Regions from separate parts of the Exiguobacterium sp. s80 genome, predicted to be linked through region 3. Evidence: predicted binding sites of a transcription regulator. Region 3 holds the regulator's gene; each other region holds the start of a gene.
The links. The regulator Rex, encoded in region 3, represses fermentation and respiration genes when NADH is low (regulators of the CRP and FNR family bind a similar motif). The targets are predictions, from matches to a motif close to TTGTGAAATATTTCACAA.
Positions count from the first base shown of each region.

Region 1: adhE (bifunctional acetaldehyde-CoA/alcohol dehydrogenase) is a predicted target of Rex. The motif match lies at 5,632-5,649, and genes of this name have one in related genera.
Region 2: pflB (formate C-acetyltransferase) is a predicted target of Rex. The motif match lies at 4,167-4,184, and genes of this name have one in related genera.

Region 1 is NZ_JACSMP010000001.1:553,366-564,434, forward strand. Features, by position in the region: gene KNP94_RS02815 (ATP-binding cassette domain-containing protein) at 49-996, shown strand; gene KNP94_RS02820 (ABC transporter permease) at 998-1,765, shown strand; gene KNP94_RS02825 (hypothetical protein) at 1,816-2,691, opposite strand; gene uptA (undecaprenyl phosphate transporter UptA) at 2,747-3,340, opposite strand; gene KNP94_RS02835 (Na+/H+ antiporter family protein) at 3,445-4,767, opposite strand; gene KNP94_RS02840 (beta-class carbonic anhydrase) at 4,910-5,461, opposite strand; gene adhE (bifunctional acetaldehyde-CoA/alcohol dehydrogenase) at 5,794-8,388, shown strand; TPP riboswitch at 8,538-8,638, shown strand; gene KNP94_RS02850 (3-oxoacyl-ACP reductase) at 8,777-9,529, shown strand; gene KNP94_RS02855 (LLM class flavin-dependent oxidoreductase) at 9,567-10,904, shown strand; gene KNP94_RS02860 (hypothetical protein) at 11,054-11,069, shown strand, end outside.
Region 2 is NZ_JACSMP010000005.1:47,918-58,986, reverse strand. Features, by position in the region: gene abc-f (ribosomal protection-like ABC-F family protein) at 1-806, opposite strand, end outside; gene pflA (pyruvate formate-lyase-activating protein) at 1,079-1,798, opposite strand; gene pflB (formate C-acetyltransferase) at 1,823-4,072, opposite strand; gene KNP94_RS10510 (hypothetical protein) at 4,420-4,851, shown strand; gene KNP94_RS10505 (DEAD/DEAH box helicase) at 4,880-6,052, shown strand; gene KNP94_RS10500 (hypothetical protein) at 6,049-6,693, shown strand; gene KNP94_RS10495 (GGDEF domain-containing protein) at 6,751-8,541, opposite strand; gene KNP94_RS10490 (GGDEF domain-containing protein) at 8,554-10,395, opposite strand; gene KNP94_RS10485 (ABC-F family ATP-binding cassette domain-containing protein) at 10,547-11,069, opposite strand, start outside.
Region 3 is NZ_JACSMP010000009.1:113,952-125,020, forward strand. Features, by position in the region: gene KNP94_RS13870 (iron-hydroxamate ABC transporter substrate-binding protein) at 1-428, shown strand, start outside; gene KNP94_RS13875 (FecCD family ABC transporter permease) at 499-1,500, shown strand; gene KNP94_RS13880 (FecCD family ABC transporter permease) at 1,497-2,504, shown strand; gene KNP94_RS13885 (hypothetical protein) at 2,601-3,086, opposite strand; gene KNP94_RS13890 (hypothetical protein) at 3,101-3,577, opposite strand; gene KNP94_RS13895 (hypothetical protein) at 3,604-4,071, opposite strand; gene KNP94_RS13900 (hypothetical protein) at 4,076-4,555, opposite strand; gene KNP94_RS13905 (hypothetical protein) at 4,657-4,815, opposite strand; tRNA gene KNP94_RS13910 (tRNA-Ala) at 4,987-5,059, opposite strand; gene tatC (twin-arginine translocase subunit TatC) at 5,167-5,946, opposite strand; gene KNP94_RS13920 (twin-arginine translocase TatA/TatE family subunit) at 5,954-6,160, opposite strand; gene KNP94_RS13925 (redox-sensing transcriptional repressor Rex) at 6,160-6,819, opposite strand; gene KNP94_RS13930 (ABC-F family ATP-binding cassette domain-containing protein) at 6,988-8,889, shown strand; gene KNP94_RS13935 (hypothetical protein) at 8,889-9,281, shown strand; gene KNP94_RS13940 (hypothetical protein) at 9,347-9,496, opposite strand; gene KNP94_RS13945 (flavin reductase family protein) at 9,614-10,207, opposite strand; gene KNP94_RS13950 (DoxX family protein) at 10,226-10,624, opposite strand; gene KNP94_RS13955 (winged helix-turn-helix transcriptional regulator) at 10,807-11,069, shown strand, end outside.

The DNA.
Region 1 (11,069 bases), on a different contig from region 3:
GTTGTGCAAACAAGGAAAAGGGGGTAAAGGTAATGAAGCAACGTAAAGATGGTCTTAGCGCAGAAAGGACGGATGACCGTGATTGAAGTAGAGCAGTTGACGAAGGAGTACAACGGGAAAAAAGTAGTCGACCAGATATCGTTTCACGTAAAAAAAGGAGAGATTTTTGCTTTTCTTGGACCGAACGGTGCCGGCAAGTCGACGACGGTTCAAATGCTGACGACGTTGATTGCCGTCTCGTCCGGTCACGCGACGATTAATCAATACGATATCGAACGCGATCAAAAAAACGTCCGGCTCCAGATCGGCGTCGCTCTGCAGGAAACAGGTATCGATAATGATTTGACGGGGCAGGAGTTGCTCGTACTGCAAGGTAAATTGTTTGGTTTTTCCGAAGAGAAAGCAGTCGAACGAGCCCATGAATTATTGGAGCTTGTTGGTTTAGCAGCAGATGGCAAACGCCGGTCCGGTACGTATTCCGGCGGGATGAAGCGGCGGCTCGACTTGGCACTGACGCTCGTTCACCAACCGACCGTCCTGTTTCTCGATGAACCGACGACGGGTCTTGATCCGGCAAGCCGGTTACAGATTTGGACGGAAGTCCGGCGCTTGAATGAAGAATACGGGACGACGATTTTCTTGACGACACAATACTTGGAAGAAGCGGATCAGCTGGCGGACCGGATCGCGATCATCAATGACGGTAAGTTGATCGCCGAAGGAACAGCGGCAGAACTGAAAGCGATGAACGGAGCTGAACGAATTGAAGTTGTCCTTGAAGACGAATCCGCCAGTGAAGCGTTTCGAGCGGCATTTTCGGGACGGATTGAAAAAGAGACCGTTCTCCTGCCGTCGGATGGAACAGAGACGCTCAAACAAGTCGTCCGCTATTTGGATGACCATCAGCTGACAGCACGATCGCTTGCCGTCAAACAGCCGTCACTCGATGATGTTTTCATTCAGTTGACCGGTCAAGCGTATAAGGAGGACAAGTGACATGTGGCGGGAAACCTTGATTTTGACAAAACGCAGTTTACTCGTGACGTTACGGAATCCGTTCTCATTCATCCCGAATTTAATCATCAGCGTCTTTTTCCTGCTCGTCTATACGAGCGGATTATCCGGCATCTCGAGTCTGCCCCAGTTCGGCGGCGTTGATTACTTGAACTTCATCTTGCCGGTCTCAATCGTCTCTGGTGCAGTCGGCGGGGCAGGGGGTGCCGGGCAGGCGCTCGTCAAAGATATCGAGAGCGGTTACTTCGCACGTTTGCTGTTGACGCCGGTTTCGCGGACAGCCATCGTCCTTGGACCGATGCTTGCCGGGATGTTACAGTTGTTCGTCCAGACGTTGTTAATCTTCAGCATGGGCTTTTTACTCGGATTATCGATTCCAGCCGGAGCCGCCGGATTTTTCTTGACGATCATCCTTGCGCTCGGCTTCGGACTCGCCTTTGCCGGCTATTCGGTCGGAGTCGCCTTGAAAACACGCAATGCACAGGCGGCGCAAGCCGGAACATTGTTGTTCTTCCCGTTGATTTTCCTATCGACGACATTCGTCCCGAAAGAATTGATTGAGGCGGAATGGTTAAAGATTGCTGCGACGATCAACCCGACGACCTACATCATGGAAGGGATGCGGGCCGTTTTGCTACGTGAGACGATTGACTGGAGTGTCTATACGCAAGGGGTGCTTGTCGCGGCTGTTCTCAGTCTTGCGATGGTTGTATTTGCGGCACTCAACGCGCGGGGAGCACTCAAAAAATAATGAAAAACACCTCGAATTCGAACAAAAAAACTGTTCGAATTCGAGGTGTTTTATACTGTTCTGAAACTTAAATCATTTAATTTTCCTGTATAAAGACGTGTATCTGTCGTCAACACAATTTGATTCTTTCGCATCTTGATGGTTCCGGACAAGCATTCATCCTGCTCCGACATGAAGGACATCTGTCCTTGCTCGACATACTGTTTTCCTTGTTGCTGTAAGACGTGGGTCTGCGTATTATCCGTCGAGACGAGATAGTCCTTATAAATAGCAAAATCTGTGAACGGCCGTTTCGGTGCGTGGAACGCCTGACTCGTTCCTCCTTGCAGTTGAACGATCCGGTAGTCGGAGTAATAAAAGAACCAGACATCATTCGCAGACGAGACGTTCATTGCATAACAGTCATCGATGGGATAGTCGCGATTTTTAAAGACGACTTTCCCCTGGTCGTTAAAAGCGACGAGGCCGAACGACCCAACTGAATTGGTCGCGGCGTCAGCAAAGACGCCTTCATCGAAATAACTGACCCAAATGTGGTCACGCTCATCGACTTGGACATTTTGAATTCCGTCATCTAGACAATAACTGTCAATCAGATGACCGACTTGATCGTAAATAAAAGCATTCGGTAACCATGATCCGTCGACATCGTCATCACAACGCGAGGCGACGAGCAGGATCCGTCCGTCGGAAAACGATTCGACATAACTGAATTCAACGTCTTCCTGGGCGATGATGATCGTATTGCGCCACTGGTCATGAATCCGATGGACATGCAAGAAAGGACGGTGCCGTTTTTCATCGTAGATTTGTTCGACGAGTAGAATATGACCGGCAATCGTCAGTCCCGTCGCGATATGCGTTCCACGGATATGTGAGGCAGTGACACGATCCAGATGCATGGTTACGGTTTTTGATGTCTCCAATAGAAATCACTCCTTTTAAAAAAAGCCTGTCGCAGTAGGACAGGCTGTAAACGGATTACGTCGTACGTTGGCGTTTCTTGAGGGCGACGTACAAGACGATCATGACGACCGCTGCGATTAAGATGCCGTTCGTATAGGGAGCGGCGACGTCTTTAATCGAGCGCCAGTTCGTTCCGAGTGTCTCACCGAGATAGAGAAATAAAATCGACCACGGGATGATCGCGAGAATCGTGTAGATTGAGAACTTTGTTTGATCCATTTTGGCGAGACCTGCCGGAATGGAGATCGCATGGCGGACGACGGGGATGAATCGTGCCCCGAAAATGACACCTTGTCCGTATTTGACGAACCAACGTTCCGCGAGATCAAGATGGTGTTCCGTGATCAATACATATTTTCCGTACTTCAAGATGAGGGGACGACCGCCGTAGCGGGCGAACCAGTACAAAAACAATTGCGAGAACAATCCACCGATGACGGCGGCGACGATAGCGAGTGGCCAGCCGATCGTCCCTTGAGAAATCATGAACCCACCATAGGATAAGACGATCTCACTCGGGATGATTTCAATCATCAAGCCAAGCGCGATTCCGACATAACCTAAGTCGGCTAAATATAGTAAGACGGTATTGACGACGCTAGATAACACGTTCCACACTCCTTTAATTGCACTTCATCCCTTCATTTTAGAGAAGTCCACGCAAAATGGAAAGAAAAAAATCACCCCGTCGTTAAAACGAGATGATTTCTTCATTAAAGAATGACAGCAGCAATCGTACCGAAAATCAGTAATGGTAAGTTGTAGTGTAAAAATGTCGGAATGACCGTTTCACGCATGTGATCGTGTTGTCCGTCAGCATTCAATCCGCTCGTCGGTCCGAGTGTCGAATCACTTGCCGGACTACCGGCGTCACCGAGTGCACCGGCTGTACCGATGATGGCAATCGTCGCCTCGAGACTGAATCCGTACTGGATGCAAAGCGGGACGAAAATGGCGGCGATGACCGGAATCGTCGAGAAACTTGAACCGATTCCGACCGTGACGAGAAGTCCGATCGATAACATGACGAAGGCAGCGACGAGCTGCGAATCCCCCATTAACGATTTTGAGTTTTCAACGAGTGGTTCGATATCACCTGTCTCACGTAAAACGTTTGAGAAGCCATTCGCTGAAATCATGACGAATCCGATGAACGACATCATCCGCATACCGCGTGTGATGACATCGTCTGCTTCGCTGAAGCGGACGAGTCGTAACACGAGGAAGAGCAGGAGGCCGGTCGTCGCTGCGATGATCATCGATTCCGTCGTCAACTGGACGACGAGCGTCGCGATGACGACAATTGAACTCAGTAATAATTTGGATTTCGTGACGACGGGAATCTCGTAATCGTCAGGTGCGATGTTCCGCATCTCATATTCACGCGGTTTCCGGTAATTGTATAAACCGAGTAACAATCCGAACAACATCCCGAGCGCCGGAATCGCCATCGCTTTGATGACTGATGCGCCAGCGGTGTCCATCCCGTTTTCTTGTAAGTTCGGTAACAGAATCTGATTGAGATAGATATCACCGAAACCGATTGGTAAAAACATATACGGTGTGACGAGACCAAACGTCATGATGATGGCCATCCGGCGCCGGTCAATTTTCAAATCATTAAACAGACCGAGTAACGGCGGGATGATGATCGGAATGAAGGCGATGTGAATCGGCAAGACGTTTTGTGAACTGATTGCGAGTAATAAAATCGCGAACATGATGAACCCTTTTAACTTCTTGACCGACGTCGCATCGGCACTTCCTTTTGAGCGAGCAATCAAGCTATGTGCGAGGGCGTCCGGCAAACCTGTTTTCGACAGGGCGACGGCGAACGCACCAAGCAAGGCATAACTGAGGGCAATTTCTGCGCCGGCTCCAAGACCGCCTGAGAAACTTTCGATCGTTTTCGTTAAACCAAGACCGCCGAGTAAACCACCGGCGAGAGCGCTAATGACCATCGCGAGGACGATGTGGACACGGAAGATGGCTAAGACAAATAAAAGGATAACGGCTAAAACAACAGCATTGAACATAACTATAAAACCACGCTTTCTTTTGGTATCACTGTACTATACTAAAGTATCATACAGACCGTTCTTTTTGCTGTCAAGAAAAAAACATAAAAAGGCACGACCGGTGTCGGTCGTACCTTCTTTCTACTATATAAGGACAAGTTTAGCAATCGACGCGGTCGAGTTTCCCTGTCCCGGGGTCGATGACGAGTCCATGGACGTTCGTGCCCGGTGGTAACAATGGATGGTTTTTAATCAGACCGACGGAATGGCCGACGTTTTCTTCGACTGACGTGAATCCGCGTAACCATTGCTTCAAGTCAACGCCGGAGGCTTCGAGTGTCTGCAAGACTTGCGGATTGATGCCACGTCCTTCCATCTCGGCAATCATGTTTGCCGGATCGATCGTACTCATGCCGCAGTCGTGGTGACCGATGACGATGACTTCTTCTGCACCGAGTGCGTACAAGGCGACGAGGATCGAGCGCATGACGGAACCGAATGGGTGTGACAGAACGGCCCCGGCATTTTTAATGATCTTCGCATCGCCGTTTTTTAGACCGAGCGCGTGCGGGAGGAGTTCCGTCAAGCGGGCATCCATACACGTTAAGATCACGACCTTTTTATCGGGGAATTTATCCGAGATGAATTGTTCGTATTGTTTTTCTTCGACGAATTGTTCGTTGAACGCAAGCATTTGGTTGACGATTGTCATGAAACTTCCTCCTTCAAAACAAATAAATATGTATCTTTTAATAGATTACACGATGTTTCGTCCGTCAGACAAGCAAAGAAAACAGGTCCTGTGAGAAAAGTCACAGGCGAGGGATTCAAAAAGGATGCCTTGTCCGACAACACCTTTTGAGAATGAGAACGTTTTCAATGATGTGAAATAGTTCACAGGATGGTCATGCACAAATCATCAAAAAGGCGGTATGATTGATTTGTGAAGGAAAGCACAAACTATTGAATATCAGCTTGGCATTCCTAACATCTAGTAAGGAAATGCAGACTCAGATTCGTTCCAAAATAGGGAGGAAACCAAACATGGCTGTCAAAGAAAAAATCAAACTAGACGTATCACCTGTCGAACAAACGATCAATAAAATCGTCGCAAAAGGTCAAACCGCATTACAAGAATTATTAACATTTGATCAAGAGAAAATCGATACGATCGTCCGTGACATGGCGCTTGCCGGTCTCGAACGTCACGTTGAACTGGCACGACTCGCCGTAGAAGAAACAGGACGTGGTGTCTTTGAAGATAAAATGATTAAAAATATGTTTGCGACAGAATATATCTATAACAGTCTCCGTGAAGAAAAAACGGTCGGCATCTTAGAAGAAGATGTTCAAAACGGACTAACATATATCGCAGAACCGGTCGGTGTCGTCTGTGGCGTCACACCTGTGACGAATCCGACATCAACGACGATGTTCAAAGCGTTGATCGCGATTAAAACACGAAACCCGATCATCTTCGCCTTCCACCCGTCAGCGCAAAACTGCTCACTCGAAGCAGCGAAAACATTACGTGACGCGGCTGTCAAAGCGGGCGCACCGCGTGACTGTATCCAGTGGGTCGAACAACCGTCACTCGAAGCAACAAAAGTCTTGATGAACCACACGGATATCGCGATGGTCCTTGCGACCGGCGGAGCCGGCATGGTCAAATCAGCCTATTCAACAGGAAAACCGGCACTCGGTGTCGGACCGGGGAATGTCCCGTGTTACATCGAAAAAACAGCGAAAATCAAACGTGCCGTCAGTGACCTTGTCCTCTCCAAAACGTTTGATAACGGCATGATTTGTGCATCGGAGCAAGCAGTCATCATCGATCAGGAAATCTACGCGGAAGTTCGGGCGGAGATGGAAGCACTCGGTTGCTACTTCTGTACAGCAGATGAGAAAAAACGTCTCGAAGCGCTCGTCATCAAAACCGATACATGTGCCGTCAATGCCGACATCGTCGGGAAACCAGCAACCTGGATCGCAGCAAAAGCCGGCATCGACGTCCCGAGCAACACCGTCATGCTCGTCGCAGAACTTGAAAAAGTCGGCTCAGAAGAACCACTCTCACACGAAAAACTAAGCCCTGTCCTTGGTGCGTATAGCGTCCAGTCAACGGAAGATGCGTTCCATGTCGCCGAACGGATGCTTGAAATCGGTGGCCTCGGTCATACGGCAGTCATCCACACGACGAATGACGACTTGATGACGGCATTCGGAATGCGGATGAAAGCCTGCCGGATTCTCGTCAACAGCCCGTCAGCACACGGTGGGATTGGTGATCTGTATAACGAATTGACACCATCACTGACACTCGGTTGCGGCTCTTACGGGAAAAACTCCGTCTCTGAAAACGTAACGGCGAAACATCTACTCAATGTCAAGAAGGTGGCGAGACGACGCGTGAACATGCAGTGGTTCAAAGTACCGGAAAAGATTTTCTTTGAAAAAAATTCAGTTCAATACTTGAAATCGATTCAAGATGTCTCACGTGCGTTGATCGTCACCGATCAAGCGATGGTCGAGTTCGGCTACGCGGATAAAGTCATCCGCAACTTACCGGCAGGCGTCAGCTACCGGATCTTCGACCAAGTCGAACCGGATCCATCGGTTGCAACGGTTCAGACAGGAGCGCAAGCGATGCGCGACTTCAAACCGGACTTGATCATCGCCCTCGGTGGCGGATCAGCGATGGATGCAGCGAAAGGCATGTGGCTCTTCTACGAGCAACCGAACGAAACGTTCTCGAACTTACGTCAAAAGTTCCTCGATATCCGGAAACGGGCCTATAAATTCCCGGCGCTCGGTAACAAAGCGAAGTTCGTCGCGATTCCGACGACGTCCGGAACAGGATCTGAAGTCACACCGTTTACCGTCATCACGGACAAAGAGAAAAACGTCAAGTATCCGATTGCTGACTATGCATTAACACCAGATGTCGCAATCATCGATCCGGAATTCGTCATGACGGTCCCGGCATCAATCACGGCGGACACCGGAATGGACGTCTTGACACATGCGACAGAAGCCTTCGTCTCCGTCCTCGCGAACGACTATACGGACGGACTGGCGCTAAAAGCGATCAAGATGATCTTCGACTACTTGCCACGCGCTTATGCGAATGGTGACGATGCCGAAGCACGCGAAAAAGTTCACAATGCGTCAACGATGGCCGGAATGGCGTTTGCCAATGCCTTCCTCGGGATTAACCATTCGATCGCGCACAAAATCGGTGGGGAGTTCCACACGCCACACGGTCGCACGAATGCGATTCTGATGCCACACGTCATCCGCTACAATGCAGCGAAACCGACGAAACTCGCTTCGTTCCCGAAATATGAATCATTCATCGCTGATGAACGGTACGCAGAAATCGCGCGTTATCTCGGACTACCGGCAGCGACGACGGAACAAGGTGTCGAGTCACTAATCCAAGCGATCACAGAACTCGGACAACAGTTGAACATCAAAATGTCATTCAAAGCCCAAGGCATCAAAAAAGCCGACTTTGAAGCAAAACTCGACAAGATGGCCGTCGATGCATTCGAAGATCAATGTACGACAGCGAATCCAAAAATGCCGCTCGTGACGGAACTTCGGAACATCATGGAGCTTGCGTACGAAGGCGTATAACAGAGAAAAAAATCATGGCAATTCAAAAGAGCCTTGCTTCCGGTCGACGGAGGCAAGGCTTTCGTTCGTAATCAGAAGAGACACCGATAAAACTGTCTTGTCATTATTGACAGATATTTCTAAGACCGCTAAAGTGAAGGTAACTTGAATAGAATCACTAGGGGTGTTGCTAAACTGAGATGAGTAGATACTCAAACCCTTTGAACCTGAACTAGTTCGTACTAGCGTAGGGAAGTGTAGACTCTAATAAACCAGCGAAGACCAGTCTGTCGGTTTTTTGTTATGTGATTATTTAGACGTGCGCAACTTTCCTTTTGGAGAGTTGCGCTTTTTTTTGTTTACGACTTCGCTATTTAAGTTGCAAAAGACGATGAAGGAGTGGAAGACAGTGAACAGAACAGTGTTAGTGACGGGAAGCAGTCGGGGACTTGGCGCGACAATTGCAAGAGTATTGGTGAACAACGGGTTTAAAGTTGTGATTAATTATTATAAGAGCGAGGATGCGGCAGAGGAACTCGTAAATGAGCTCGGTGCAGAACATGCCATTGCCCTGTATGCGGATGTCACGAAGCGACAAGACGTCGAGACATTGATGCAGTCAGCGACAGCTCATTACGGACAAATCGATGTCGTAATCAATAATGCATTAGTCGATTTTAAGTTCGATCCGCGCGCTCAAAAATCATTCATCGATTTGGAATGGGAAGATTATCAAAAACAGTTGGATGGCACGTTGAAAGCAGCGTTCCACGTCGTGCAAAGTGTTCTGCCGCAATTCATTGAACGAAATAACGGCACCATCATCAGCATCGGCACGAATCTGTATCAAAACCCGGTAGTTCCCTATCACGAATATACGACGGCAAAAGCAGGGTTGATCGGCTTTACGCGTAATCTTGCATCAGAGCTAGGACAGTACGGCATAAACGTGAATGTCGTCTCCGGCGGCTTGTTGAAAGTGACGGATGCCAGTGCTGTGACGACCGCTGAAGTATTCGATTTAATTGCCCAATCAACTCCGTTAAAAAGAGTGACGACGCCGGAAGAGGTGGCGCAATTGGTCGCCTTTTTAGCGTCAGAAGCAGCCTCTGGCATTACCGGTCAAAATCTAACCGTAGATGGCGGATTGACGATGAACTGATGTCAGCGCTCAGGAGAAAGGAGTCAGGGACCTAAAGATGACGAAAACGAAGCAGTTAAACATCGGTGTTTTATTGTACGGCTGTGGCCATCATCAAGCGGCATGGTTAATGCCGGATTCTGCGATTGAAGAAATCGGGGAGAGCGGTTATTATCAGCGATTGGCTCAACTAGCGGAAGCGGGCTGCCTGGATGCTGTATTTTTTGCTGACAATCAATCTTTTCCTGCTGCAAACGCAACTGAACTACCGGCCTTTTGGCTCGATCCTGTAATCAATTTAACCGCTATTTCTCAAGTAACCCGCCATATCGGGTTAGTTTCAACGATATCGAGTACGTTTTCAAATCCGTATACAGCGGCGAGACAACTGTTAAGCCTTGATCACGTGACGAACGGGCGTGTCGGCTGGAACCTGGTGACGTCGATGACGGACTGGGAAGCGTTAAACCATAGTATGGATAGGCTCCCTGCAAGGGACGAACGGTATCAAAAGGCGGATGAATTTGCGTCTGTAATGGAAAAATTATTTTTATCCTGGGATCGAGCTGATTTCCTTTCGAGCCGGACGGACAACCGGTTAATTGATCCTGAAAAGATTCAACCGATCCATCATAGCGGGACCTACTTCAACGTAAAAGGTCCTTCGTCTACACCGCGTAGTCCTCAAGGGAAGCCGGTGGCAATGCAGGCGGGTGCATCTGCCCAAGGGATTGCACTTGCATCAAAGCACGCGGATGCCGTCTATTCGGTGTCGTGGAATGTAAAGCAAGCGAAAGCATTCCGGGAAAGTCTACAGACACAAATCAAAGAAAGTGAGTCACCGGAGCGGCAGATTAAAATCTTTCCAGGATTGGTTACATACGTCGGTCGAACCCGGAAAGAGGCGCTGGCGAAGAAAGCCGAACTGGATGAAAAATTACCGGTCGCGAATGCCTTGAAGCAACTGAGTTTCTTTTTGCAACAGGACTGTTCTGATTGGGATCTTGACAAAGCGGTGCCGTCCTTACCGCCTGTCGATGCGTTTTCAGGACCGGTCGGACGCTATAAAACGATTCTTGAAATCATCGATGATACAAAGCCTACACTAAGAGAACTGTTAGGTTATCTGGCAGCTGGTGGGGGACACCTGACACTGATAGGTACACCGGAAGAAATCGTCGATCAAATGGAGCTTTGGTTTGAAATGGGTATCGCAGACGGATTCAATCTGATGCCGCCGTCACTCCCGTCAAGCTTAGAGGATTTTGTAGACCTGATCGTTCCTGAACTGCAAAAAAGAGGATTGTTTAGAAAAGCCTATCAAGGGACTACGCTTCGGGAACATTTTGGTTTAGCTCAGGTGGGGCAGTCGGACGTGAAAAAAATCGTAAAGTAAGCGTTCCTGCCAATCGGAGTTCGGCGTCTGGGAAGTAACCCGTTCGTCATGAACGGGCTACTTTTTGTATTTACTGCAGAAGATTCGTTTTCAAATCACCTGGAACAGGAATAACTATACAAACAATCTAGTCAAGGGGAGGCGCTTTTATGGAGCGGAGGCAAC
Region 2 (11,069 bases), on a different contig from region 3:
GCTTTTTGATGCCAATTTTGATATTGACCAATCATCCGGGTGAGTTCTTTTCGTGTTCGTTCTTGCTTCTCATATTGATGCCACTGTGCAGTCCGTTCTTGTTCCTTTAACGTACGGTAAATCTCATAGTTTCCTTCGTAACGTGCCGCTCCTGCTTCAGTCAATTCAATGACGGCGTCAGCCGTCGCATCGATAAAGGCACGCTCATGTGAAACATAGAGCATCGTCGTCTTCGTTTGACGCGTCCACGCGACGAGCCACTCGAGTGTGTCTTCATCTAAATGGTTGGTCGGTTCATCAAGCAGGATGAAGTCCGGTTTCTTCAACAGTAGACATGCAAGTTGAATCCGGGTCTGTTCGCCGCCGCTCAGTGTGTTCAAAGGCTGAAACCAAAGAGATTGCTCGAGTTGAACTTCTTTCAGGACACGCCTCGCATCGGCTTCGAGCGTGAAGGCATCTGCGTCAACGGCAGCCTGGTAGTCGGCCACGGCTTCAGTGGTTAAGGCACGTTCACGTAAGTCGTAACGGGTTACATCCGCCTGTTCGACGATTTGAATTGCTACACTTGTCGAGGGTTCGATTTGTTGGGCTAAGAGCCCGATCCGGTCATACGTGCGATGGATTGTCCCGGTCGTCGGGATGATTTCTTTTAGGATGGCGCGCAAGAGCGTCGTTTTTCCAACGCCGTTCGGTCCGACCAAGGCGACGTGTTCGCCGTCGCGGATGGAGAACGTGACATCGTGGAAAAGACACTGCCCGGCAAAATCGATTTGTAAATCATGGATGGATAATACTTCAGTTGGCATAAGCTCAGCTCCCTTTGTTTCATTTCGGTTGAGATGAAATGAAAACACACCATCCTGAGCGTACGGATGGTGTGCGGGAGTGCAATTCAAAGAAGGTATCCACCTGAAATAGGGAAATACCGAAATTGAGCAGACTCGTAGCGTCAGTCATCCGCAAGCGATTGCGAAAGTGATGAGTTCATTCATCATTAGACGTTAGCGAGTGATTGCTTCATTTCGGTATTGTACCTCCGTTTCATAGACTATGTGTTCAGTCTATCAAGTCACATCAATCATGACAAGTACGAGTTGAGTAAATCTTGCGCGGCAAACGTTTCCTCCGCGGTAGGCGGTAAGACATCTTTTAGCGCATATTCGAGCCCGAGTGCCTCCCATTTATAGACACCTAATTGGTGATAGGGGAGGACTTCAACCCGTTCGACATTTCCGAGTGTTCGAATGAATTCACCTGTTTGCCGTAAAAACGTTTCCGTCATCGTCACGCCGGGGACAAGGACATGGCGAATCCAGACGGGAATGTTTCGTTCTGCGAGCAATTTTGCGAAGGCTAGTGTATTGACGTTACTTCGCCCGGTCAAAATCCGGCACGTCGCATCATCGATGTGCTTGATATCGAGTAAGACGAGATCTGTATAGTCTAGGATTTGATCCAGGTTTTTCGGGACGACCGAACCTGCTGTATCGATGACGGTATGCAAGCCGTTTCGTTTTGCTTCACGCAGCGAGGCTTCTAAAAACTCGGGTTGAGCCAACGGTTCGCCACCGGAGAAGGTCACCCCTCCACCCGTTGCGTCAAAGAAGGAACGATAGCTGTTCGCTTCTTTGATGATTTCTTCCGGTGATACTTTTCGACCACAATCGAATTCCCAGGTGTCCGCATTGTGGCAATATTGGCAGCGCAGCGGGCAGCCTTGCGTAAAGACGATGAAACGAATACCGGGACCATCGACAGTCCCACAAGATTCGACAGAGTGAACCGTCCCGTAAGTCATAGTGATCAAGTCCTTTCAGAGAAGTTAAAGTGCACCGTGGAATGTACGGTTGATGACATCGATTTGTTGTTCGCGTGTCAACTTAATGAAGTTGACGGCATAACCCGATACACGAATCGTCAACTGTGGATAAAGTTCAGGATGCTCCATCGCATCGAGTAAAGTGGCGCGATCGAACACGTTGACGTTTAAGTGATGACCACGGGTAGTCGTACCGCCCATATAGCCGTCAAGTAGACCGACTGTATTGTTGATACGTGTTGTTTCATCTTTTCCGAGTGCTTTCGGAACGATTGAGAACGTGTAGGAAATACCATCTAAGGCATGCTCATAAGGTAATTTGCCGACAGAAGTCAACGCAGCGACTGCACCACGTGTGTCACGTCCGTGCATTGGATTTGCTCCCGGTGCGAACGGTTCGCCAGCACGACGACCATCGGGGGTATTCCCGGTTTTTTTACCGTACACGACGTTTGACGTGATCGTCAGAACAGATTGGGTTGGTAAAGCATCACGATACGTTGGATGTTTCCGGATTTTTTCCATAAAGAGTTCGACGAGATCGACGGCCATTTGATCGACACGATCATCGTTATTTCCGAATTTCGGGAAATCGCCTTCGATTTTAAAGTCGACTGTAATGCCATCCGTATCTCGGATTGGTGTGACTTTAGCATAACGAATCGCTGACAGACTATCGGCGACAACGGATAATCCGGCAATCCCACAAGCCATCGTCCGTAAAATTTCAGGATCGTGGAGTGCCATTTCAATGCGCTCATAACTATATTTATCATGCATGAAGTGAATGACATTCAGTGTATTGACATAGAGCTCAGCTAACCAATCCAATTGTTTATCATAGGCGGCCATGACGGTTTCATAATCGAGCACGTCATCTAAAATCAAGTCGGAAGAAGGGGCGACTTGAATTTTGAGTTTTTCGTCGACGCCACCGTTCAACGTGTAGAGTAAGGCTTTTGCTAAGTTCGCCCGGGCGCCGAAGAATTGCATTTGTTTACCGATTTTCATTGCTGAGACACAACAAGCAATCCCGTAATCATCACCATAAATCGGAAGCATCAAGTCATCATTTTCATATTGGATCGAACTAGACAGGATGGACATCTTCGCACAAAAATCTTTGAAGCCCCGTGGAAGTTTTGGTGACCATAAAACGGTTAAGTTCGGTTCAGGTGCCGGACCGAGGTTGACGAGTGTCTGCAAGAAGCGGAACGAACTTTTTGTGACGTTCGAGCGACCATCTTCACTCATACCGCCGATTGATTCCGTTACCCACGTTGGGTCACCGGAAAAGAGTTCGTTGTAATCGGGTGTCCGAAGAAACTTGACGATGCGAAGTTTCATTACGAAGTGGTCGACAAGTTCTTGTGCACTCTCTTCTGTCAACCGACCCGTTTGCAAGTCACGTTCGATATAAATATCAAGGAAGGTCGAAACGCGACCGAGCGACATCGCTGCTCCGTTTTGTTCTTTGATTGCTGCGAGATAAGCAAGATAGACCCACTGGAATGCTTCTTGGGCCGTTTCAGCTGGTCGTGATAAGTCACATGTGTAACGTTTACCGAGTTCTGTCAGTTCATGAAGGGCGCGGAGTTGTTCGTTCATCTCCTCGCGATCACGAATCATCGCTTCTGATAAAAATCCACCGTGTGCTTTCAAATCCGCTTTTCTTGCAGCAATGAGGTGAGCTGTTCCATAAAGGGCGACGCGACGGTAATCACCGATGATCCGTCCGCGACCGTACGCATCAGGAAGTCCAGTGATGATACCGGCTTTACGGGCAGCACGCATTTCGGGCGTATACGCATCGAAAACCCCTTGATTATGCGTTTTACGGTACTCGCTAAAAATCTGTGTAACAGTGTCATCTGATTTAAAACCATACGCTTCTAAGGCATCATTGACCATTCGGATACCACCGTTCGGATGAATCGAACGTTTGAATGGTTCATCGGTCTGTAGACCAACGATTTTTTCGAGTTCAGGATTGAGGTAACCTGGACCGTGCGAAAGAATTGAAGATGGAGTCGCAGCATCAACGGCATAGACACCACCACGAATTCGTTCTTCTTCTGTTAACTGCATGATTTGTTGCCATAACGTGTTGGTTGCATCGGTCGGACCGGCGAGGAACTGATCGTCTCCTGTGTATTCTGAGCGATTGCGCCGGATGAAATCAGCGACATCAATCTTTTCCATCCATTCTCCACCTTCGAATCGTTGCCATGCTTGTGTTTTTTCAAGTAACATCATCAACACTCCTTCATTAGTAAGGTCAGCGGTTCTTAATACATCTCTTATGTGAATAGTGTAACAAACAATTCGGGATAGAGGTTTTACGTATATGTGAATCTTTTAACAAATGTAAAAGTGTTGCTATGACTTACTTCACAGTAAATTGTATCAGTCAGTGTCCCGTGTTCGAAAAACAGAAAAAGACTGCTGTGAAAGGATTTTTCTGTAGCTGTATCATTAATTTGTAGTGGAATGGATAGAGACAGAAGCTAGTGTGATAAAAGTCACGCGGCGCTACCTTGTATTTTTAGGACGTATCGTTGACAATGAAAAAGGGAATATAGAACGTGGAGGTGGAGTGAATGGAGTTTTCGCCATTAAAAGAGCAAGCAGACTATCGAACAGGGGACTGGGTTTCCCTAAAAGTATCAACTGAAGGAACAGAACGGATCGGGATGATCACCGAGTTTGAAGACGACGGGTTTTGGCTCCGGTTTGAAGATGATTTTGATTTCGAGGACTTTATCGGTTACGACCAGAAGTACCTCGCACGATTAGTTCGACGCCCAATCGATGTCAGAGCAACTTATCCTGTACTTGCTGGTTTTGAAACACTTGCTGTTGAGCTGCAAGATCGAATGGCGCAAGGTTTCGAAGTGTTAAGTGCAGATCAACAAAATGAGACAGAAATCGTTTTTCATATTCGGTTAATCGATTCTGGAAATGAATATACGCAGACGTTACGCGGTATTAAAACTGAAACCGATGATCGTTTCGAATATGTAACAGAATGATAGACAAGAGAGTAGGAGAAGATACGTTATGAATTTTACTAAACCTTTTATTAATGAAGCGTGGGAACGAGCACGCTTTGAACAAATGATGCCCGTTCAAGAACAAGCCATTCCTCTAATCCGTGAGGGGAAAGATGTCTTAGTCGAAGCGCCGACAGGAACTGGGAAAACGCTCGCTTATGTCATTCCAGCCCTCGAGCGCATCGATCCGAATGAACCACACGTTCAAGTCGCGATTACGGCACCGACACGAGAACTGGTCATGCAAATTCATCAAGTCATCCAATTATTTGCCCAAGGAAGCGGGATTAAGTCAGGTGCGTTCATCGGTGGCGTTGAATTAAAACGTCAATATGAGCGTCTCAAGAAAAAACCACAAATTATTGTTGGGACACCAGGACGCTTAGTTGAGTTGATTGATTCAAAAAAGTTGAAGATGCATAAAGTAAAATTGATTGTTTTAGATGAGGCTGATCAAATCTACGAAAGTGGAATGAGTGCATCAGCGACGCGCATCGCGAACAGTGCGCTTCGTGACCGCCAGTTAGCACTCGTTTCAGCAACATTGCCTGAACGGACAGCAGCATGGGGACGGACACTTTCGAATGATCCAGAAGTCATCCGAGTTGAACGGACGGAGACGACGCAAGTCAAGTTCGGTTACATCGAAACATCCCGTCGTCTGAAACCGGAAATGTTGCGTCGTTTGTCTAATATGCAACAGGTCAAAGTGTTGACGTTCATAAACAACCGTTCTTTCCTCGGTCCGTTAAACGGTGAATTAAGCAAGTTTTCGCTGAAATACCGGATTTTAGATGCCGAAAAAGGGAAAAGAGAACGGATGGAGACGTTACGTTCATATAAGCGGGGAGAGTTTCCGTTACTCGTCACGACAGGGCTTGCTGCACGCGGTCTGGACATTGATGCCGTCACGCATGTCGTGCATTATGATTTACCGGAATCCCTTGATGATTTTGTCCACCGCTCAGGTCGAACAGGGCGTGGGAACGCGTCCGGTATGGTCCTTGCGCTCGTCACGGATCATGATCTGAAACACCTGAAAGCATTAGCGAAACAAATGGGTGTGGAAATTGAACCGATGGAGATTTATGGCGGGGAAGTGATTCCAAAACGTGAAGTCACGGAACCGGAAGCGCTTAAAAGTCCGGCGAAACCACACCGGAAAGGACCAACACGATGAAAAGTGAGCGAAAGATTATCCCGTTTCCGACGACTGTATCCGAAGCAGAGATGAACACAGCGCTCAAAACTTTATATCAAGAAGCAGCCACTGCTCGAAGCACCGATTGGGTCGCATTTATCGAAGAAATCGCGACGGAAGGACGTTGGTATTTAAAAGATGCTGAGTTATTCCGAGACTTGTTCGTCGATTGGGCCATTTTTTATGAGACCGATGAACAAGGGAAAACACCGCATGGTCGTTTTTTAGAACAAGTCAAAGAAGACATGTCTCAAAGTCTGTATCGTGCCTTAAGAGGACTGGCCGATCCTGTTCCGTCGCTTTTCCTTGTAAAAGAAGACGGCGTCTTCGACATCATGTCGGAACAAACGTATCAGACCGATTTGACAGAGATTGACGTTGCGGTTGGCGATCTGTTAGTCGGCAAACTTCTCTACATTTCAGGCAAATGGCGATTCGCAATCGCCTATATGAAGGTTGCACGGGCACTTGTACCTGAAGTGCGTGTTCTTTTAGCTGATTTTGTCGATGAAGTCGGTGACGACGCACTATTGCGTCAGTATCCTGAATTTTGTGCGGAGTTGATTGACTTATTACTCGATATCGAAGAGGGAAACATTGCACCACGACCTGAAGCATAACAGCAAAAAACAAACGTCCATTCAATCCTAAGCTAGGGTGAATGGACGTTTGTTCGTTTAAAAATCTTGATGGTACAGCGCAATATCGTTTTTTTTACGGTTTTTGATGCGATACATGGCGAGATCAGCATGTTTCAGCCAACTTTCTAAATCATCGTTTTCGAAAAATGGAGCGACTCCGATGCTGGCCGAGACATGTAACGTTTGCCCTTTATAAACATAAGGGCGACGCAATAATTGTAAGAAATGTTTACAGCGACGTCGGAGTGAAAGTTCATCTTTCGCTGAAGTTAGCAAGGCGAACTCATCACCACCCAGCCGGTAAACTGACTCTTCGCGTTCGAGGTCTAGACTTATTCTACGAGCAACTTCGATTAAGACATAATCACCAGCTTCGTGCCCATACGTATCGTTGACTAATTTAAAACCGTCTAAATCAAGTAACGCCAGATAGTTTACGGACTGGTCAATCGATAAGAATGTCCGTTCGAGCGAACGACGGTTACCGATACCAGTTAAAACATCATGAAACGCGTGGTATTCAATCCGTTGCTGCCGCTCCTTTTGTTCTGTTACGTCGTGTAAGGCTAAGAAATGACCGGCCGATTTTGAAGCGATGTGGATGGGGATTTTTGTTAATTCATATTGGCGGTTAGATTCATCGAGATAACGATTGGAATCAAGCTGTAAGGAAGACTGAAGATGTAAGACTGAGTGAGTGGGTACTTCGATTGACAAGGCAGAAAGCTTAAACGTTGCTTGAGCCGCAAGATTGGCATACGTCGCTGTTTCGTTTTGATCAAAACGGATGATTGGATCAGGATGACTTGAAAACAGTGGCAGGACTTGTTGCTCACTTTCTTTGATTTGCCGGATCCGGTGTTCGATGCGTTCGGCTAACTGTTCGTTTCGCTCGTTTAACTTTTGCACGAGCAACGTATGTTGCCGAGCGATGATGATTTGTCGAATGATTAGTAACAATAAGATGATGAACACATCAAATTTTTTACCTTCGAGTTCGATGACATAATGTAAAAATAGTGGAATTGCGAGCAAAGGCAGCCAAGTTCTCTGAACGACAGGAGACGCTTGTTTACCTTCAGTGATGTGATCAAGGTGCCATAAGATTGCTGCACTTTGAACAAGACGAATCAATACAGGAGAAAAGACTAAATATTGTTCCGTGAAATCTGGAAAGTATACAGCAGATACTTCATACATGCCACGAATGAACAGTGAAAAGAATAATAGAGATAACGTCGTTCGGGAAACCCAGTGTGTTTCTTGAACAAAAAAGAAGTAGAAGAGAACAAACAATCCGAGTGAAGTGTTGAGGACGACGATCATATCGTACGGGAACGTACTAGCTGTCGGGTCGGCCAGTTCGCTTAATGTATGAAAAGCAGCAAGTCCTAAAAAAACGACGATGATTAGAGCATCCACGAATGCAAGCAGATGTTGTGAAAAACTCTTTTGTGAAGCAATCCGGTAAAAAAGTCCGATTAAAAATATATAGTGCGAAATGGAGAAACAAATTAAGCTATAACTGTTCGGAAAAGACAGCGTATTACTGAATAAGTTAATGGTTTCAAAAATCGAAGCAGCTAGCGAGAAGATAAGTGAAATGAAGGCGATGATCCAAAATTTTCGTCTTGGCACGACGAGTGACCGTTCTTTTTTATAGGCGATGAGGATGAAAAGTCCGATTAAAAGAAATGACAAGTACTCTAGAATTTGTTCGACAAGGTGGTTCATGAATGAGCCTTGCGTGTATGAATAGAGAATTAAAATCAAAGAAATGATTAGTAGTGAAGGGAACCATCTGATGAAGTAGGGGGATCGTTGCATATGCGTTTCCTCCTAGTTGCGTTTTAGTTGAGCGGCGAACTGAAAATTATTTTTGTTCGTATTTTTAATGTGATACATGGCTTCGTCTGCACGGATCAAAAGGACATTCGAACTTTTTCCATCACTCGGATAAAGCGAAATACCGATGGACGGTGTGACAGACATCGTTTGATCTTTAATATAAAACGGCTCATTGAGTGATGCGAGCAACTTACTCGCAAATGCAGTCGTCTCATCTTCGTCTCGAACGGTGAATAAAATGAATTCGTCTCCTCCTAAACGGGCGACAAGCTCCTCTCCTTGAATTAGTTGTTGTAGCCGGCCTGCGGTTTCTTGAAGTAATAAATCTCCAGCATCATGCCCGTACGTATCATTGATAGCTTTAAAACCATCTAAATCAACAAACAATAACGATCCATGTCGTATGGTAGGGAGGAGAGTCTGCAATTGTTCTTCAAAAAAGCGCCGATTCGGTAAACGGGTCAAAGCGTCATGATTTCCTAATTTCTCCAACCATTGTTCTTGGCGAACATCTTCTGTGACGTCGGATAAAATGATAAAGACACGTTCTTGATCGGCTATACAAATCGACGTCATCGTGTAGATGAGGTCCTCTTCGTCATGGGGGATATAAAACGTTTTTGATAAGGAAGGGACCCCTTTATTGGCATGTAGCGCCTCCATTACTTGTTTGAAAAGACGGACCTGTTCGTCTTTCAATGACTTCTCCATCCATCCTTCTCGAATGGCTGCAGGATTTCCGGATAGAATGTGACTCGCTTGATTTACTTCAAGTACCATTTGCGGATAGGAGAGGAACAGTGCCTTGAATTCTTGTTCGCGTAACCGAAGTAACTCCGTTTTCTGTGAAACGATGGTTTCCAAATTTTCTTGTAGCGAAGTCGTTTCTCGTAAAAGGCGTACATTTTCGCGATAAGAAAAAAGCTGCCGCGTTAAGAAAAGTAAAAAAGTGGTCGCGATTGTGATGAAGTAGAAGCGTGTCGTGACAGGTGAAAACGTGACATAGGTAATTAACAGTAATAGTAAGATGTATGAAAAAGAAGGACGAAGAATTTGTTCAATCCGAAGTAACAATAATTGTTGTTTAGCGATGATCGGTAAATGCCAAGTTACTAGGAAACTAATGAAAAAATAGCTACTCAGCGGATAGAGCGGTAATAAAAGCATTGCGTAAAAAGTAAAATCGTTCAATAAAAAGCTGTAAAATAAAAAGTTGATCATACCTAATAAAAACGTTCCACCCATTAAAAAACTAAAAGCGAACAACGAGACCGGTTTTTTTAAACCGGAAGCATAGAGTAAAAAAAAGAAAAGAGTCAGGAGAATGGTCAAGAATGAATAGATATCCCAGCTGAGCTGCTCCGCGAACGTTCTTGTGTATTCGGGGATGTATTTAAAAATTGTCAAGTATCCAGCAATCATCGCGACAGTAAAAAGTGTCAATGAATCAAGAATTAAAAGCTTTTGTGAACGGAAATGTTCAATATCCAAAAGACGGAATAAAAAAATGGTAATCGTCAAGAGATGGATTGTATAGGGAAAGTCGAGTAGGACGTTCAAATTGACAGACGTGAGCGAAAAGTAACCACTGACAACTCCACCTAAGTCTCCGATGAAATAAGCACTTACAGCAATGAGGATCCATTTAAGTTCTGGTGAAGGTGTTTTTCTATAAAATAAAATGGCGGCACTCGTAATCAATAAAGACCCGACAAAGCTTGAAAAGACGGCTGTGGGTAAGACGAATGAGTTTGGAATTAAAAGAAGGATGGTATACGAGATAATCAAATAAATGACGATTCCTCCTGTCATTCGTTTGAACGCTTTTGACATGAGAAAACCTCCTGTCTAATGAAAGTAACAGTTTAACTATATAATTCATTACCCTCAATTTGGAAAAAACGTACTTGGAACAGAAGAAAAAAGACCGCATTTTTCCGGAAAGGAAAATATACGGTCAAATAGACAATAAATCAAAAACAAATTATTTTTTATAAGATTCGTACGCCTCTATCTTCTCGGACAAGTAAGACCAATAGTCCATCAGTTGATCGAGTTGGGATTTTCCTTGCTCAATCTTTTGATAGAGTTCATTAACTTGCCCGATATCGCTACCTGCCGAAGCGAGCTGTTGTTCGAGTTGCTCAAGCGCAGCTTCCGCGTTTTCAATCTGTGTCTCAATCGTTGTCCAATCTTGTTGTTCCTGATAAGACAATTTTTTCGGGATGTCGGTTGGAGCAGCTACCACTTCTTTTACCTCAGTCACGATAGCTGCTTCAGGTGTCTCATCCTCACGCTGTTCCAGGTAATCCGTATACTGCCCATAATAAGAGACAATCGTACTATTCTCGAACGCAAGTAACCGATTGACGACACGGTCGAGGAAATAACGATCATGACTGACTGTGATAACCGTCCCGGGGAAGGACTCGAGATAATCTTCAAGAACCGACAGCGTTTCTGTATCTAAATCATTCGTCGGCTCATCGAGGAACAAGACGTTTGGT
Region 3 (11,069 bases):
TCCAAACACGCGCAGCGGACGCCGGAACAGAGATTAAAGCCAAAATCGGTGACGATGCGACGGTCTCTGTCATCGAAAGCTTCGATAAACAGCTTTACGTCTTCGGCGACAACTGGGGACGCGGTACAGAAATCCTCTACCAGGAAATGAAATTGAAGATGCCGGAAAAAGTTACGGAAATGGCTTTAAAAGACGGCTATTACGCGCTATCACCGGAAGTCTTACCTGAATATGCAGGGGATTACCTCATCTTCAGTAAGACGGCAGAAGCAGATAACTCGTTCACAGAAACAGACACATACAAAAATATTCCTGCTGTTAAAAACAACCACGTCTTCGAAGTCGATTCGAAAGAATTTTACTTCAATGATCCATTGACGCTCGAACGTCAGCTCGAGTTCTTCAAGAAAAGTTTCCTTGGCGCGTAACAAAAATAAGGAGGGAACCGATTTTTCGGTCCCTCCTTTTTGACTATCTAATGAAAGTGAGACGATAACTATGTCATCCGGTCGATTCCCGTTCGGACTGAAAATCATGTTCGGTTTACTCCTGTTCGTCGTCATGTTCTGGATCTCGATGACGTTCGGTGCCGCCGACACGACGATACGTGAGGTCTGGAACGCTTTGACGTTCGGTCCCTTGAACGATAAAGCAAAAATCATTCAGGAAATCCGGTTACCACGCGAAGTCGCTGCGGTGCTGGTCGGGGCTGCACTCGGTGTCTCCGGTGCGATCATGCAGGCGATGACACGTAATCCCCTTGCCGATCCCGGACTGCTTGGGCTGACGGCAGGCGCGAACGCGGCCCTTGCTCTTGCGCTCGTCTTCATTCCCGGTATCAATTACTACGGCATCATGCTCGCGTGTTTCCTTGGAGCAGCAGCCGGTGCCCTACTTGTCTTCGGGATCGGTGCCTCAAAACGTGGCGGGTTTTCACCACTTCGAATCGTCCTCGCCGGGGCCGCGATTTCTGCTTTTTTATACGCAATCGCAGAAGGGATCGGCATTTACTTCAAAATCGCTCAAGACGTCTCGCAATGGACATCCGGCGGGCTGATTGGAACGACCTGGGGGCAACTGCAAATCATCACCCCCGTCATCCTGATCGGCATCGCGATTGCGATGATCTTCTCACGTCAATTAACGATTTTAAGCTTATCAGAAGAAGTCGCACTCGGGCTCGGGCAAAACATCACCCGGATTAAAGGTGTACTCTACGTCGTCGTCATCCTGCTCGCCGGGGCCGCCGTTGCTTTAGTCGGTAACATGGCATTCATCGGCTTGATGATTCCGCACATCGTCCGCGCAATCGTCGGCACCGATTACCGCTTCATCCTCCCGATGACCGCCGTCTTCGGTGCAACGTTCATGTTACTCGCGGACACGATTGGCCGGACACTGTATGCTCCATACGAAACACCGGTCGTTGCGATCGTCTCGATGCTCGGGCTGCCGTTCTTCTTACTCATCGTCCGCAAAGGAGGTCGTGCGTTCTCATGATTGAAACATCGCTCCGCCGCCGTCAGCGGTTGATCTTTATCGTCTTTAGTCTGTTATTGTTCGGAACGATCATCATCAGTATCGGGCTTGGGCCCGCCTCCCTCTCGTACGACCGGCTTCTGCCGACACTGTTCGGTCAAGGATCGTTCAAAGAAGAGTTTGTTTTGTTCTCACTCCGCCTGCCGCGGATTTTAATCACGGTACTCGCCGGCATGGCACTCGCCTTATCCGGTGCGATTCTTCAGGGCATCACCCGCAACGAACTCGCAGATCCCGGCATCATCGGTATCAATACAGGTGCTGGTGTCGCCATCGCCGCCTTCTTCCTTTACTTCCCGGTCGATGTCGGTGCGTTCATCTATGGGTTACCGGTTGCTGCCTTCATCGGGGCATTGATCACAGCGATTGCCATTTATGCCTTATCGTATGACCGTGTCCGTGGCCTGCAACCGATTCGTCTGATTTTGACCGGGGTCGGATTCTCGATGGCGTTATCCGGCATCATGGTCGTCCTGATTTCATCCGCGCGCCGTGAGAAGGTCGACTTCATCGCCAAATGGCTCGCCGGGAACATCTGGGGAACGGACTGGACATTCGTCTACGCGTTATTGCCTTGGCTGCTTATTCTCGTACCGTTTACGTTTTATAAGGCAAACAAACTCAATCTGCTGGCGCTGAATGAACCGGTTGCGATCGGCGTCGGCGTCGCGATTGAAAAGGAGCGCATCCAACTGTTACTCGCCGCTGTCGCACTCGCTGCATCCGCCGTTTCTGTAACAGGCGGGATCGCCTTCATCGGTTTGATGGCGCCCCATATCGCGCGCGCCCTCGTCGGTCCAAGGCATCAACTGTTCTTACCGATCGCCGTTTTGATTGGCGGATGGTTACTCGTCCTCGCCGATACGATTGGTCGGAACATCGCTGACCCGCAAGGCATCCCGGCAGGAATCGTCGTTGCGATCATCGGTGCTCCTTACTTCATTTATTTGCTGTCAAAAAAATAACCTCTACATGATGCGGTCACAACTAAAAACGCAAGAAGTAGGCGAATCCGGAATCCGCCGCCTTCTTGCGTTTTTTTGTTGCTCTAAGATGACCAGTCAATATTTGATTCGTTTTTCTTCCCGTTCCGCCCGGATCAATTCCTGTTCTGATAAGTGTGTCGGATCGAGTCGTTTAATCCGTTTATCGACAATTCGGTCCAATGACAGCACCGTTAGGAAAAAGACAAGGAACGGTCCGATGTATTCGGGACGCGCTACGTAGGGCGTGATGATTTGCCCCAGGACGACGACCAGTACTTCGATGATACTGATCAATATATACGGTAGTCCGAGATGATCCCAGGCCTCAAGCCCGTCAAATCGCTTCTTGAAATAGCGGTACTTCAGGAATCGGACGATCCATTGATAGGACAACAAAGGGACTAACAAAAAATACTGAAACGATGATTCTGTCAGATGCCAATCGTCTGCTAAAAAGAGAAATACAAACAATACCAGTCCAAACAAGACCGTTTGAATGTAACGTGCCTGTTTTGAAAATCGGATATAATCCATTTTCCGCTCGCGTTGCATGCTCTCCATCGTCTGCCTCCTCGTTACATCCCGATTCCTTCGCCCGTCGGATGACGGTGTTCGATTCCTTTTCGGTTCGGTGTCTCAAGCAAATCCTTTTTATCGAGCTTCGCTACCGTCCGGTCCGTCCACTTTTGAAATTGCAGCATCCCTGAAATCCACAACATTAGCGGAAACAGATAGCCCCACTGTCCAAGGTGCGGGGCGACAACTGCGGCACCCGCAATAAAGACCGCTTCGAGTAAAGTGATCCCACCAAACATTAGACTGACTGGTCGCGCCTGTACCTTCGACCGAACTAACAGAACGGATTGGATCACTCGCTGCATGCCATTATAGGCGAGTAACGGCGTAAGAATCAAAAATCCAACTGCTGAATCCGTCAGGTGCCCGCTTCCGGAGAAGAACAGCACCGCAAAAAATACGCCCGCAATTACATACGTCCGGATTTGCCGGCTGATTTTTGTCCATTTTTGATACGTGCTTAAAGTGTTTCTCATCCGTTCACTCCTCTTGTGTGTTTCGCTTACTTACGGTAACTCTCAATCTCACGCATCGTGACGAATGCCGGATCCAGTTGTTTCGCTTTTTTGTTCAATCGGGACACAATCAAATAGGCGACGATGATCGACATAAGAAAGACCGTAAAAGAAATACCGGCGTATTGTGGAAAAACAGTCCCCACATAAAGTGGAAGGATCGGGATGAACGAACCGATCATCGACACACGTGCCACTTTCAAGACCGTCTTTTTATAGACGTCCTTCGCGAGGCGTTGCTTTAAAACCTGTAGGCGAATGACTTCTCTCACTGCAGCACCTAACGCCAGTAAAGAGAGTGCGAACGTTGTAAATAAACCCGTTTGTCGCAAGCTCGGGATGAACCAAAACAGGACTCCAATCAAAAGTAAGGGAATTAACACCCCCATCTGGACTTTCTTAATCGGCGCTGCCAACAGCTGGAGCCGTGTATGTTTTTCAATCAATGTACTCACCCTGTCACTCCTCCACTTCTTTAACATTCGCATGAATTTCTTTATCACTGACGAAGTCGGGATCGCCTGACCGGGCAATCTTTTTAAACAACCAGTCCGTAACGTAATAGACCGGTGCGAGGATGATCAGCATCCAAAGGGCAATTTTCCAGATCGACATCTCTTTCGTCTCAAGTATCACGGTGTACAGCGAACCGTACAAGACGAATTGAATCCCGAGCCACAGCAACGATTGGTTCGTCACTTGGTCGCTTGAGAGATAGCGCGCCAGGATTTTTCGTTTTTCGAGTCGAAACGGGAGATCAAACACGAGAAAGACAAGCGGTAACAGACTCAAGTACATGGTCGTGCTGAAGATTTCCGTAAACGTTCCTGCTGTCGCCATCAAGGCAGCGATGACCCAACTTTTATTCTGCAATTGATTTTTTTCGATATAAGCAACCGTCAACGCCTGTAATCGTTCCTCGCGGAGCGTTTGTTCCATCCTGAAATGCCCTCCCTCGTTTCAACTGTCTATACTGTCATATACTTACAGTTTACCAGTTATGTTTCAAAAAAAAAGAAACTTCCTTAAAAAAGGAGTTTCTAGGCTGAAACTTGAATGATGAGATAGATGACGCTATACGCAACAATTGCTAACGGAATCAGCGCGACACCAATCAACCAACCGTTCTTATCACGGATTCCGAGATACAGAACAAGACAGCCGACGATGAAGGCAATTAACGTCGTAAATGGATTCATAATGCTTCCCCCTCTTGATTACCTATTAAGAAATTTCCCATTCCCTCAAAAGGATAAACACAGAAAACGACTTCAATCGGTTCATCAACATCATCCAGGCTGTAAGCTTCTGTTTTGCCGCCACCACTATAACAAAAAACACCACTCGGCAAATGCCAAGTGATGTACATATGGAGACTATCGGGCTCGAACCGACGACCTTTTGGCTGCCAGCCAAACGCTCTCCCAGCTGAGCTAAGCCCCCTCATATTCTTGTAATCAGTATAAACCATATCGATTCACTTTTTCAATATAAAAAGAGCGCTTCCAAACAAAAATCTCTCCGTCGCCGAAACGACCGAGAGGAGACTGTTACTTATTCAACTCACGCATCAAATCCGCTTGTCTCTTAAGCTCCGCCTGTTGCTCAAGAATCAGTACTTTTTTGTACGTCCGGGCTGAAATCATGATGCTGATTTCATAGAGGACGAACAACGGTACCGAAATCATCAGATGTGACGTCACATCCGGTGGAGAGATTAAAGCCGCGATGACAAACAGCGCAAAGTACGCATATTTCCGATTTTTCCGCATGAACAATGGCGTCACGAGTCCAAGACGGGTCAAGAACATCGTCACGACCGGCAGTTGGAACAAGACACCGAACGGAATCGTCAGCCGGATTAAGAAACTGAAATAGTTTTCGACCCCGATGACTTGCTCGATGCCGAGCTCTTGCCCAAGTTCCGTCGATACTTTGAGTAGAAACGGAAGTAACCAAAAATAAGAGAACGCGATTCCGGACAAAAATAAGAAAAACGTGACCGGAATATACGTCAAGGTCGCTTTTTGTTCCTGTTCGAATAAACCGGGTCGGATGAACGCCCATAGCTGGTACATCCAAAATGGTGAAGCCAGGACGACCGCGATGATGAACGCTAAATTCAAGTACAACATCAGGGGATCGGCCACATTAAAGGCATTCAATCCGATGCCGAGCTCTTTCAGGTCCGACTGCAGAAAACGCACGAGCGGTCGGACGAGCGGAAAGGCCGCGGCGAACAAGACGACGACGATGATGAGTGACCAGACGATCCGCTTGCGCAACTCGTCTAGATGCGATGTCACACTCTGTTCTTGATCAATCGCCATAATTTAATCACTTCTCTTTCGATTCATCCTTGTTGTCTTTATCATCGTCCATGATGCCGTGTGTCGCACTCTTGAACTCTTTTAACGTCTGACCGGCAGCACGACCGAGCTCCGGTAATTTTTTCGGTCCGAAGATGATCAACGCGACGGCACCGATTAAAGCGATGCTCCCTGGTCCGATGAACGCGATGGTTGATGGAATAAGGTTTTCCATTATGATTTCACTCCTTCAGCTGATTGCGAATAATGCTTCATGAAATAAACTAGTGACTGCAACTCGATCGACAAATCGATGTGATGGACCCGAACATGGGCCGGTACGTTCAACCGCGCCGGTGTAAAGTTCAGGATTCCGGTCACACCATACTCAACTAACTCATCCGCTACTGACTGTGCGAACTGGGATGGGACCGTCAAGATGGCGACATCAACCTTGTTCGCTTCGATTTGCTCTTTCATGTCAGAGACATGATAGATAGGAACGTCTTGCGTCGTTGTTCCGACCTTGTTTTCGTCCGCATCAAACGCAACGACTATCCGAGTACTATTATTCTTTAAAAAGTTATAATTTGCAAACGCCGTTCCGAGATGTCCGACCCCGACAAGTGCCACATTCGTGACTTCATCCTGATTCAGTGTCTTTCGGAAAAACGTCAATAGATGTTGTACGTTGTAACCGTATCCTTTTTTCCCTAACGCCCCAAAGTAGGAAAAATCGCGGCGGATCGTCGCTGAATCGACTTTGACCGCTTCACTGAGCTCTGCTGAAGAGACGCGCAGCTTGCCTGAGTTATAAAGACTCTGAATGAAACGATAATATAACGGCAGTCGTTTCGCCGTCGCTTGTGGTATTTTTGTGTCTGGCCCATTCATACTGCAGTTCCCCCTTCGGCCACGTTCTGACGTGGCACCCAAATCAATGCAAAGAATTCTATTCTCTTTGATTGTAAACCACTTCACATAGACTAACAAATAATATATTCCACGGGACTCCTGCGTTTTTTTCATGATAGACTAAAGGGTGGAAGGATGGATGTTTTTATGATTCTCTTACAAGTGAACCAACTATCAAAATCATTCGGTGTTGAGCCGATTTTAGACAATATTAAACTCGAAGTGCAGGAGCGGGACCGGATTGCGCTCGTCGGACGAAATGGTGCCGGAAAATCAACACTTTTAAAAATCATCGCCGGAGAGCTCAGTCATGACTCTGGTGAGATCATGAAGAGTAAGGAAGTGAAAATCGGTTACCTCGCCCAGGACAGTGGTCTTGAGTCGAATGAAACGATTTGGAATGAAATGTTGACCGTGTTCGAGCATCTGCAAGAGCAGGAACGTTCGCTCCGTCGGATGGAGATTGAGATGGGAATGGACCATATCTTGAATGATGCTGTTGCTTACGACCGTCTGTTGAAAACATACGATCAGGCCCAACATGACTTCTCGGACGCCGGCGGTTACCAGTTCGAAGCCAACATCCGCTCCGTCCTGCACGGGATGCGTTTTTATCCGGACGATTATTCACGCCGGATCCAGACGCTATCCGGTGGACAACGGACGCGACTCGCACTGGCGAAGATGTTGCTCCAGGCACCTGAGCTGTTGATTCTTGACGAGCCGACGAACCACCTCGACATCGATACACTCTCTTGGCTCGAAAGTTACCTGGCTGGTTACCGTGGAGCGGTCTTGATCGTCTCCCATGACCGTTACTTCCTCGACCAGGTCGTCAACGTCGTCTATGAACTGTCACGGAACGTCTGCCGGAAGTTTACCGGCAACTACACGAAGTACTTGGAACAAAAGGCAGCACTGTATGAACAAGAGATGAAGCAGTTCGAACAGCAACAGGAAGACATCGCGAAGATGCAAGACTTCATCCAGCGTAACATCGCACGGGCGACGACGACGAAACGCGCACAAAGCGTCCGCAAACGTCTTGAAAAAGTCGACCGGATTGATCGTCCGGATGGGGATGAACGCAGCACCGTCCTGTCGTTCCCGATTGAAAAACAAAGTGGGAACGATGTGTTACAAGTCACGCAACTCGCGGTCGGCTATGAAGAAGCCGTCTCAAAAGGCATCACGTTCCGCTTACAACGCGGCGAATCCCTCGCGCTCGTTGGTCCGAACGGAATCGGAAAATCGACGTTACTGAAAGTTCTTGTCAACCGGATTAAACCGTTATTCGGTGAACATCGTTTCGGGACCGGCGTTTCCGTCGGCTACTACGATCAGGAGCAGGCCGAGCTCAACGACCGCAACCGGGTCATCGATGAAATTTGGAACGAGTGGCCGTTGATGCGGGAACAACAAGTCCGGTCCGTCCTCGGTCAATTCCTGTTCAGTGGTGATGATGTCTTCAAGCTCGTTCATGAATTATCCGGCGGCGAGCGCGGACGCCTCGCCCTCGCGAAGTTAAAATTACGCAAAACGAACGTCCTCATTCTCGATGAGCCGACCAATCACCTCGATCTTGATTCGAAGATGGTGCTTGAGAACGCACTTGTCGACTATGAAGGCACGCTCCTGTTCGTCTCCCACGACCGTTACTTCATCGACCGGGTTGCGACACGCGTCATCGAGATGAATCCGGACGGTGTGACGGATTATCTCGGCGACTACTCTTACTATATGGAGAAGAAGGCCGAGAAAGAAGAAATCGCCCGCCTCGAAGCAGAGGAAGAAAAAGCAATCAAAGTCGCTGCTTCGAAAAGCATCGACAAAGATGCGCAAAAAGAAGAACGAAAAAAGAAACAACAGCTCGAACAACTCGAACAAGACATCGAACGGCTGGAAACTCGATCAACTGAAATCGAACAACTGCTTTGCGAACCGGAAGTCTTCAACGATATTCCGAAGGCGACGGCGCTATCGGCAGAACGGGATCAGATTGATACGGACCTCCTCGAACTGATGGAACGATGGGAGAGTTTCCACTAATGCGCTCGAAAAGTTATGTCATCAACCTCGTTCAAGGGTTATTGTCCGGGGTGCTCTATTTCGTTCCGATGTATGCCGACTACGTGTCGGCCTTCATCCGGCCGGATGCCTTTAATGCCGTCGTCCTGTTGTTCATCCTCATCTCGTGCATGATCGGCCTCGTGATTAAGACGTGGAGTGGTCTCTTCATCAGCCTCTTATCCGGATTAATCTGTACGTTGCTGACGACCCAGATGTTCGTTGAACTGAATGACCCGTTAATCATCAGCTATTACGGAGCCGTTTCACCGCTCGTCGCCTTTTTGATCAGCTGTCTCGGCATTTGGGCACTGGCGATTCTCTTTTTTTTACTCGATGGTTTCCAGTACGAAAAACGTCACCATGCAGAGTAACTTCTTCAGTTGTCCGACATAAAAACGCACTTTTTCCCGTAGGAGTCAACGAAACGTGACGCTTTTTAGATTGCAGACGGTTTAGAGCGCAATCCGTCTCGAATCGCTTTTAAAGCGAAAAGCAATCGGTCGCGACCCTGCAGCTCTGCTGTAGCGGCGCGGAAGATTGCCGCTTTGAAGACGAGGCGAGACAGGGAAGCGTGAACTGACAGCATCCTCATGTAAAATTTTCGTGATTTATAAGAGTTTGGCTATACGCTGAAGGCACGTCCCGCGTTCGGGACGTGCCTTTTTGCTTCTAAAAAATACTAGTCCTACTCGTCGATCCGCCTTCAGCTCGTCGGTCGGGCAATCGTAAAGATGTCTCCGACTTTCGCATAGTCGTTACCTGCGAGACGGGCGATCGCTTTTAAACCATCCGGATCAATCCGGAACGACTCGACGAGTTCATCCGCGACGTGATACCGGACGATCTCCCCAATCAAGAGGTTGGCCCCTTCGAGTTCGAGATGATTCGTCAGCTTCAATTCAAAGCGGATCTTCGCTTCTGCGACAGCCGGAACATCGATCAAATCACTATCGACTAACGTCAAATTCGTCCGTTCGAGTTCACTTTCACCATATGCGAGTGGTGCCGCGGTTTCATTGACTGCCTCGACGATTTCTTCACTGACGATATGGATGACGTATTCCTGATTCAGCAAGATGTTTTTTGCGGTATCCTTTTGCCCTTGCTCCGTCTGCTGGACGGCGATGACCAGTTGCGGCGGGTTGCTTGAAGCGACCGTGAAAAAGGAAAATGGCGCCGCATTGACGACTCCATCTGCACCTTTGGTCGTCACGAACGCGATGGGTCGAGGAATGATGCTGCCGATCAACAATTTATAGTTTTCTTTTGGACTTAAGTCTGCTGCATCAAATTTCATAAAAACCGTCCTTTTCGATCACCCGATAAGTGCTGCGAGTGAATAGTCTCCAGCTCCGATCATCGCAACGCCTAAGGCGATGACGATCAGTGCCATGTTGTATTCGTACCCGTTTTGCGTCACCCAGTAACCATTCGTCCCATGCACTTTGACGATTGCGACGATCATCGAACCGATGATCAGGAGGGCTGCAATCCACAGGAATAATCCACCGGCGAATAATAATCCTCCGACCAGTTCAGCAATCCCTGCCATCAGTGCAAGTGTTTTCCCTGGCTTCATCCCGATGGACTCAAACCAACCGCCTGTCCCTGCGATACCATGTCCACCGAACCATCCAAATAATTTTTGTGTTCCGTGTGCCGCAAATGTTAAGCCGATAATCAACCGAATCAGAAATAATCCTAAATCCATCATGTATAAAACTCCTTTTACTTAATGTTTTTTTAATTACTATTAGTAACTTAATATCGATACTAAACTATCACTTACTAAAAGTAAATAGATTTGTTTTCGTTATTTTTATTACTATAAGTAAAATAATTCGTATTTTAGCGTCAAAGTGGGTATACTACATATATAAGAAAGGATGAGCGCTGATGGAGAATACACTAATTCCGACGGCCCTTTGTCCGAAAGTCGAACATGCCTTTGAAATATTGGGCAAGAAGTGGACGGGTTTGATTTTACGTCATCTCTTGACGAAGACCTGTCGTTTCAATGAAATTCAAGATGCGATTCCCGAGCTCTCTGGTCGTATGTTAACGGAACGCATGAAGGAACTTGAGGCGGAAGGTATCGTAGCCCGGACCGTCATTCCGGAACGTCCGATAAAAATTCAATACAGTTTGACAGACAAAGG